Regions from separate parts of the Paenibacillus sp. FSL E2-0177 genome, predicted to be linked through region 2. Evidence: a T-box and tRNA genes for the amino acid it is inferred to sense, from the RefSeq annotation. Region 2 holds a T-box; the other regions hold tRNA genes.

Region 1 (2,304 bases), 3.2 Mb from region 2:
CAGGTTGAGCATGGGCTAAGTCTCGCAGTTCTTTTTTCACGACCATAAAATGTTTCCCATTACCATGCGGCATGAGTGTTCCTCTATAGGGAATGTCATTCAGGCTTCCTTTAACTTGTATCCTTGATTTAGTTTCATATATTTGTTCAGCGTCAAAAGGAACCGTAAGATATGTCCAACTCCCATTCGTATCTGGTCTGACTAACCTTGCTTCAAATTCAAACATTGGCCCCTCCTCAAATAAAATCTCTAGTTCCTATTGTATCCATACGTGCTTAACTATACAAAAAAACACCCGCCTAATACCGGCAGGTGTCTCTCTTTATAAGCGGGTGATGGGAATCGAACCCACGCTATCAGCTTGGAAGGCTGAAGTTCTACCATTGAACTACACCCGCAAAGGTATAAAATCGGGATGACACGATTTGAACATGCGACCCCCTGGTCCCAAACCAGGTGCTCTACCAAGCTGAGCTACATCCCGTTAACAATACTATAACTGCTTAGTAATAAAAATGGCGCGCCCTGAGAGATTCGAACTCCCGGCCTTTTGATTCGTAGTCAAACGCTCTATCCAGCTGAGCTAAGGGCGCAAAATCTATATGGAGCGGACGACGGGAATCGAACCCGCGACCCTCGCCTTGGCAAGGCGATGCTCTACCGCTGAGCCACGTCCGCAAAAACATGGTGCGCGTGAAGGGACTCGAACCCCCACGTCGTGAAACGCCAGATCCTAAGTCTGGTGCGTCTGCCAATTCCGCCACACGCGCACACTTAAAAAAAAATGGTGAGCCATGAAGGACTCGAACCTTCGACACCCTGATTAAAAGTCAGGTGCTCTACCAACTGAGCTAATGGCTCTCATAAATGGCTGGGGATATAGGATTTGAACCTATGCATGACGGAGTCAAAGTCCGTTGCCTTACCGCTTGGCTAATCCCCAATAATAATTAACTAAATGGCGGAACCGACGGGATTCGAACCCGCGATCTCCTGCGTGACAGGCAGGCATGTTAGGCCAACTACACCACGGTTCCATAGACATAATGCATAAGTGTAAATTGGTTGCGGGGGCAGGATTTGAACCTGCGGCCTTCGGGTTATGAGCCCGACGAGCTACCGGGCTGCTCCACCCCGCGTCATTAATAAGTATATACTATTCATTTTCACCATACCAGCTTATCCCTAAACATAATGTATAAGAGTAAATTGGTTGCGGGGGCAGGACTTGAACCTGCGACCTTCGGGTTATGAGCCCGACGAGCTACCGGGCTGCTCCACCCCGCGTCAGTGAAAATAATATGGTGGAGGCTGAGGGGATCGAACCCCCGACCCTCTGCTTGTAAGGCAGATGCTCTCCCAGCTGAGCTAAGCCTCCATGATATGACCCGTATGGGATTCGAACCCATGTTACCTCCGTGAAAGGGAGGTGTCTTAACCCCTTGACCAACGGGCCATGCTAATAATTTTTATGGCGGAGAGAGAGGGATTCGAACCCTCGAGACGCTTGTGGCGCCTACACGATTTCCAATCGTGCTCCTTCGGCCAAACTCGGACACCTCTCCATAAATGGCTCCCCGAACAGGACTCGAACCTGTGACAACTCGATTAACAGTCGAGTGCTCTACCAACTGAGCTATCAGGGAATATGGTGGGCCTTAGTGGACTCGAACCACCGACCTCACCCTTATCAGGGGTGCGCTCTAACCAGCTGAGCTAAAGGCCCTTCTAAGACATATTAATATTAAGGGCAAAAAAAATACCACGGGTAATGTGGTTGTCCGCTTGGCGGCGTCCTACTCTCCCAGGACCCTTCGGTCCAAGTACCATCGGCGCTGGAGGGCTTAACGGTCGTGTTCGGGATGGGTACGTGTGGAACCCCTCCGCTATCGCCACCAAACGGGCATTTACAGCGTAAATGCTCAGGCTTAATCGCCTGAAAACTGAATCCGAAACGAATTTGCGTTTGCCCTTCTTACGGGGCCCCCGGAAAGTATTCGGAATTAGCTTCGCAGCTTCTTCTTCACTTTTTGGGGTATTTTTAGGATAAGCCCTCGACCGATTAGTATTGGTCAGCTCCATGCATTGCTGCACTTCCACCTCCAACCTATCTACCTCGTCGTCTTCAAGGGGTCTTACTAATTGGGAAATCTCATCTTGAGGGGGGCTTCACGCTTAGATGCTTTCAGCGCTTATCCCGTCCGTACGTAGCTACCCAGCCATGCTCCTGGCGGAACAACTGGTGCACCAGCGGTACGTCCATCCCGGTCCTCTCGTACTAAGGACAGCTCCTCTCAAATTTCC
Region 2 (2,304 bases):
AACAAGGAGCTTTTTGAAGCGATGAAGGACATCCTGTCCGGCAAAGTGAAAAATGTTAAAGCTTCCAAACGTTTAAAGACTCATCCGGTATGTCTCTCTGCCGAAGGTGAACTGACAATCGAGATGGAGAAAATCCTGAAATCGATGCCGAATGGCCAAGAGGTGCAAGCGGATAAGGTACTCGAAATCAACATCCATCACGAAGTGTTCCAGTCCTTGAAGGCGGCAGCAGAGAACGACAAAGAAAAGCTCGGTTTATACACGAACCTGCTGTACAACCAAGCCCTGTTGATCGAAGGTCTACAGGTTAGTGATCCTGTTCAATTCACCAATGATATTTGCAAAATCATGAAATAATATGAAGTACAGAGACCATCCAATTGTATTATGATTTGATTGGGTGGTCTTTTTTATTTCAGTATTTCATTTTGTTGTGCGAAAAAGGTAGTAATCAATTTCAGAGTCATTATTTGTACAACCGCTGATCGAATAGATAATTTCACCTTGTGTGCTTTTTTTACTCGTCACTTCGGAGCAGGTATCGGTTCTGACTCCTGTGTTGCTTCCACCGAATGCATCATTAGAAGCATCATAGCTGTAATTAATCACGTTACCGTCAAATTTTAAATCCTTAAATATGGGATCGCCTTCATCTGTGTAACTTGTAACGCGTATATTGTCTGCTTTTTTGCTGGAGAGATTAGTTATAAATTTCTCGAATTTATCGAGGTTGTACACTTTTTCAAAAGAAACAATATCCCCTCTACTGATGGCTTCTTTGGAAGTATAGGGTTCACTTTTGGGAACAGAATTAACTTTATGATCGGAACAACCCCATACTCCTGCTAGTAAAAGAACAGAGAGTGTAAGCAAATTTACTTTTTTCACTGAGGGACCTCCTTGTAACGTATTTATATAAAAGACGGAGATTAACTGGAAAAGTTACAGAGAGCTTGATGTTTCACATTGACAATAAACAACAAATTGAGTATTATTTTCTCTTACTTGAATATGTAAAAGCAAAGAAGAGAAAGAGTACCACGGCAATTCTTTCAACAGAGAGCTCCGGTCGCTGAAAAGGAGTAAAGAAAACCCTTGGGAATATGGTCTCAGAGCTGCGCATCGAAACCTTATGGGTTGTAGGCTGCGCCGGAACCTGCATCCGTTACAGTGCTAGGGTATAAACGTTAATTAACGTCGTACCTGAAGAGGTAAATGTTATGAGGCATTTATAAAATTAGGTGGTAACACGTGAGTAGAACTCTCGTCCTTTGTGGATGGGAGTTTTTTTGTTGTCTAAAAAAAGGAGGAGAAGGTTAATGAGTAATGTGTTTATAGGTGGCGCTTGGCCGTATGCGAATGGATCTTTACATCTGGGGAGATTATCAAGTGTGTTGCCTGGGGATGTGCTGGCACGATATTTTCGCTCCAAAGGGGATAACGTATTATATGTATCAGGCAGTGATTGCCATGGCACACCCGTAGCAGTTCAGGCTGCGAATGAAGGGATTACGCCGGGAGCTTTTGCAAGCAGATATCATGAAGAGTTTCTGAAGTGTTTTGAACAGCTGGGATTTAGTTATGATCTATATACTCGAACGGATCAACAGCAGCATCATAAGGTTGTGCAAGCGTTGTTTACAAAGCTGCTAGAGAATGGTCATTTATATAAAAAAACCATTGCTCAATGCTACTGCGAGGTGGATCAGCGCTTTTTGCCAGACAGATATGTGGAAGGGACTTGTCCGGTATGTGGTGAGCGGGCGCGAGGGGATCAATGTGATTATTGTTCTACGATTCTAGATCCTGCCGATTTGTTAGACAGAGTCTGCAAATTATGTGGGAATACACCAACAGAAAGGCCGACAGAACATTATTATCTTAGCTTATCTAATTTTCAGTCTGAATTAACGGAATATGTAGAGGAAGCACAATTTTGGAGAGAAAACGCTATAAAACTGACCAAACGTTATTTACAAGAAGAGCTGCAGGACCGCGCGGTAACAAGAGACTTGTCTTGGGGTGTAGATGTTCCTGTGGCTGGATTTGAAGATAAAAAAATTTATGTTTGGATTGAGGCGGTAAGTGGTTATTTATCAGCCAGTAAGCAGTGGGCTGCACAGTCCGGAGGAAGCTGGGAGGATTTTTGGTTAGAGGAAAAAGGGGCGATTACCGCTTATTATGTGCATGGTAAAGACAATATTCCTTTTCACACCTTAATATGGCCGGCTGTGTTATTAGGAGCAGGAGGTCTGCATTTACCGGACAGGATTATATCTAGCGAATATTTAACCCTTGAAGGGC
Region 3 (2,304 bases), 1.8 Mb from region 2:
TTTTGTGAACGATGCCCAATTCTGCAATATGTTCAAACGAGAAATAGGTCTTACCCCGCGAGCATTCCGCATTAATAATCAATCAGGTTAATCACTAATCAGATTAAAAAAAGCCGTTGAAATAGAGAAACTCTCTATTCAACGGCTTACTGCTGTAAACCCAAGGACATAAAGAAAAAGGTTTGTAAGATTGCTTATAAAAGCATTCTTACAAACCTTTTTAAGATACCGGCGAGAGGACTCGAACCTCCACGGTTTCCCACTCGATTTTGAGTCGAGCGCGTCTGCCATTCCGCCACGCCGGCACATATGAACTAAATGGAGGCGCCACCCAGATTTGAACTGGGGATAAAGCTTTTGCAGAGCTTTGCCTTACCACTTGGCTATGGCGCCATGAAAACTTGGAGCGGACGACGGGAATCGAACCCGCGACCCTCGCCTTGGCAAGGCGATGCTCTACCGCTGAGCCACGTCCGCATAAAATGGCTGGGGATATAGGATTCGAACCTATGAGTGACGGAGTCAAAGTCCGTTGCCTTACCGCTTGGCTAATCCCCAATAACATTTTAAAGTAAAATGGGGCGACTGATGGGTCTCGAACCCACGAATGCCGGAACCACAATCCGGTGCGTTAACCCCTTCGCCACAGTCGCCATATTAAGTTGATATTGTTGCCATTATTCATTTTAAAGTAAATGGGGCGGCCGATGGGTCTCGAACCCACGAATGCCGGAACCACAATCCGGTGCGTTAACCCCTTCGCCACGGCCGCCATATTAAACTTTAGAAAGAACTTGGCAGGGGCAGCAGGAATTGAACCCACACCAACGGTTTTGGAGACCGTTGTTCTACCTTTAAACTATGCCCCTAAAAACTGGTGGAGGATGATGGATTCGAACCACCGAACACTCACGTGAGCAGATTTACAGTCTGATGCGTTTGGCCACTTCGCTAATCCTCCAAGGATGGTGCCGGCGAGAGGACTTGAACCCCCAACCTACTGATTACAAGTCAGTTGCTCTACCAATTGAGCTACACCGGCATGGCACTCATTCTTTTGTGATGATAAATGGTGGCTCGGGACGGAATCGAACCGCCGACACGAGGATTTTCAGTCCTCTGCTCTACCGACTGAGCTACCGAGCCATGATGAAAATGGCGGAACCGACGGGATTCGAACCCGCGATCTCCTGCGTGACAGGCAGGCATGTTAGGCCAACTACACCACGGTTCCAAAAGATATAATTGCTTAAGTTAATTGGTTGCGGGGGCAGGATTTGAACCTGCGGCCTTCGGGTTATGAGCCCGACGAGCTACCGGGCTGCTCCACCCCGCGTCAGTAAGAAAGTGTTATGGTGGAGGCTGAGGGGATCGAACCCCCGACCCTCTGCTTGTAAGGCAGATGCTCTCCCAGCTGAGCTAAGCCTCCATAAACAACAATTGTTATTGTACCAAAGTCCACTAGGATAAATCAAGTGAAGATTTGGTGACCCGTATGGGATTCGAACCCATGTTACCTCCGTGAAAGGGAGGTGTCTTAACCCCTTGACCAACGGGCCATACTAATTAAAAATTTGTGGCGGAGAGAGAGGGATTCGAACCCTCGAGACGCTTGTGGCGCCTACACGATTTCCAATCGTGCTCCTTCGGCCAAACTCGGACACCTCTCCATATGGCTCCCCGAACAGGACTCGAACCTGTGACAACTCGATTAACAGTCGAGTGCTCTACCAACTGAGCTATCAGGGAATATTCATACCAGGCTTGATGCCTGAAAACTGAATCCGAAACGAATTTGCATTCTAAGTATAGGATAAGCCCTCGACCGATTAGTATTGGTCAGCTCCATGCATTGCTGCACTTCCACCTCCAACCTATCTACCTCGTCGTCTTCAAGGGGTCTTACTAATTGGGAAATCTCATCTTGAGGGGGGCTTCACGCTTAGATGCTTTCAGCGCTTATCCCGTCCGTACGTAGCTACCCAGCCATGCTCCTGGCGGAACAACTGGTGCACCAGCGGTACGTCCATCCCGGTCCTCTCGTACTAAGGACAGCTCCTCTCAAATTTCCTGCGCCCACGACAGATAGGGACCGAACTGTCTCACGACGTTCTGAACCCAGCTCGCGTACCGCTTTAATGGGCGAACAGCCCAACCCTTGGGACCTACTTCAGCCCCAGGATGCGATGAGCCGACATCGAGGTGCCAAACCTCCCCGTCGATGTGGACTCTTGGGGGAGATAAGCCTGTTATCCCCAGGGTAGCTTTTATCCGTTGAGCGATGGCCCTTCCATGCGGTACCAC

Evidence for each region. A T-box is a leader RNA that pairs with one kind of tRNA and senses whether it is charged. The one in region 2 lies ahead of metG (methionine--tRNA ligase), so its partner is inferred to be a tRNA-Met.
Region 1: it encodes a tRNA-Met, which carries the amino acid that the T-box ahead of metG (methionine--tRNA ligase) is inferred to sense. The anticodon was not compared.
Region 3: it encodes a tRNA-Met, which carries the amino acid that the T-box ahead of metG (methionine--tRNA ligase) is inferred to sense. The anticodon was not compared.

Annotation. Positions count from the first base shown of each region.
Region 1 is NZ_CP150307.1:1,022,315-1,024,618, reverse strand. It holds gene MHI25_RS04575 (YdeI/OmpD-associated family protein) at 1-226, opposite strand, end outside; tRNA gene MHI25_RS04570 (tRNA-Gly) at 328-398, opposite strand; tRNA gene MHI25_RS04565 (tRNA-Pro) at 411-484, opposite strand; tRNA gene MHI25_RS04560 (tRNA-Arg) at 517-593, opposite strand; tRNA gene MHI25_RS04555 (tRNA-Gly) at 604-678, opposite strand; tRNA gene MHI25_RS04550 (tRNA-Leu) at 686-770, opposite strand; tRNA gene MHI25_RS04545 (tRNA-Lys) at 786-861, opposite strand; tRNA gene MHI25_RS04540 (tRNA-Gln) at 869-943, opposite strand; tRNA gene MHI25_RS04535 (tRNA-Asp) at 960-1,037, opposite strand; tRNA gene MHI25_RS04530 (tRNA-Met) at 1,063-1,139, opposite strand; tRNA gene MHI25_RS04525 (tRNA-Met) at 1,211-1,287, opposite strand; tRNA gene MHI25_RS04520 (tRNA-Val) at 1,303-1,378, opposite strand; tRNA gene MHI25_RS04515 (tRNA-Glu) at 1,385-1,456, opposite strand; tRNA gene MHI25_RS04510 (tRNA-Ser) at 1,473-1,565, opposite strand; tRNA gene MHI25_RS04505 (tRNA-Asn) at 1,571-1,646, opposite strand; tRNA gene MHI25_RS04500 (tRNA-Ile) at 1,650-1,726, opposite strand; rRNA gene rrf (5S ribosomal RNA) at 1,784-1,900, opposite strand; rRNA gene MHI25_RS04490 (23S ribosomal RNA) at 2,043-2,304, opposite strand, start outside.
Region 2 is NZ_CP150307.1:4,206,835-4,209,138, reverse strand. It holds gene htpG (molecular chaperone HtpG) at 1-357, shown strand, start outside; gene MHI25_RS18715 (DUF4362 domain-containing protein) at 424-888, opposite strand; T-box leader at 1,014-1,275, shown strand; gene metG (methionine--tRNA ligase) at 1,320-2,304, shown strand, end outside.
Region 3 is NZ_CP150307.1:6,033,799-6,036,102, forward strand. It holds gene MHI25_RS26760 (AraC family transcriptional regulator) at 1-91, shown strand, start outside; tRNA gene MHI25_RS26765 (tRNA-Leu) at 227-305, opposite strand; tRNA gene MHI25_RS26770 (tRNA-Cys) at 320-393, opposite strand; tRNA gene MHI25_RS26775 (tRNA-Gly) at 403-477, opposite strand; tRNA gene MHI25_RS26780 (tRNA-Gln) at 484-558, opposite strand; tRNA gene MHI25_RS26785 (tRNA-His) at 578-653, opposite strand; tRNA gene MHI25_RS26790 (tRNA-His) at 697-772, opposite strand; tRNA gene MHI25_RS26795 (tRNA-Trp) at 796-869, opposite strand; tRNA gene MHI25_RS26800 (tRNA-Tyr) at 876-961, opposite strand; tRNA gene MHI25_RS26805 (tRNA-Thr) at 967-1,042, opposite strand; tRNA gene MHI25_RS26810 (tRNA-Phe) at 1,071-1,146, opposite strand; tRNA gene MHI25_RS26815 (tRNA-Asp) at 1,157-1,234, opposite strand; tRNA gene MHI25_RS26820 (tRNA-Met) at 1,260-1,336, opposite strand; tRNA gene MHI25_RS26825 (tRNA-Val) at 1,354-1,429, opposite strand; tRNA gene MHI25_RS26830 (tRNA-Glu) at 1,485-1,559, opposite strand; tRNA gene MHI25_RS26835 (tRNA-Ser) at 1,578-1,670, opposite strand; tRNA gene MHI25_RS26840 (tRNA-Asn) at 1,674-1,749, opposite strand; rRNA gene MHI25_RS26845 (23S ribosomal RNA) at 1,810-2,304, opposite strand, start outside.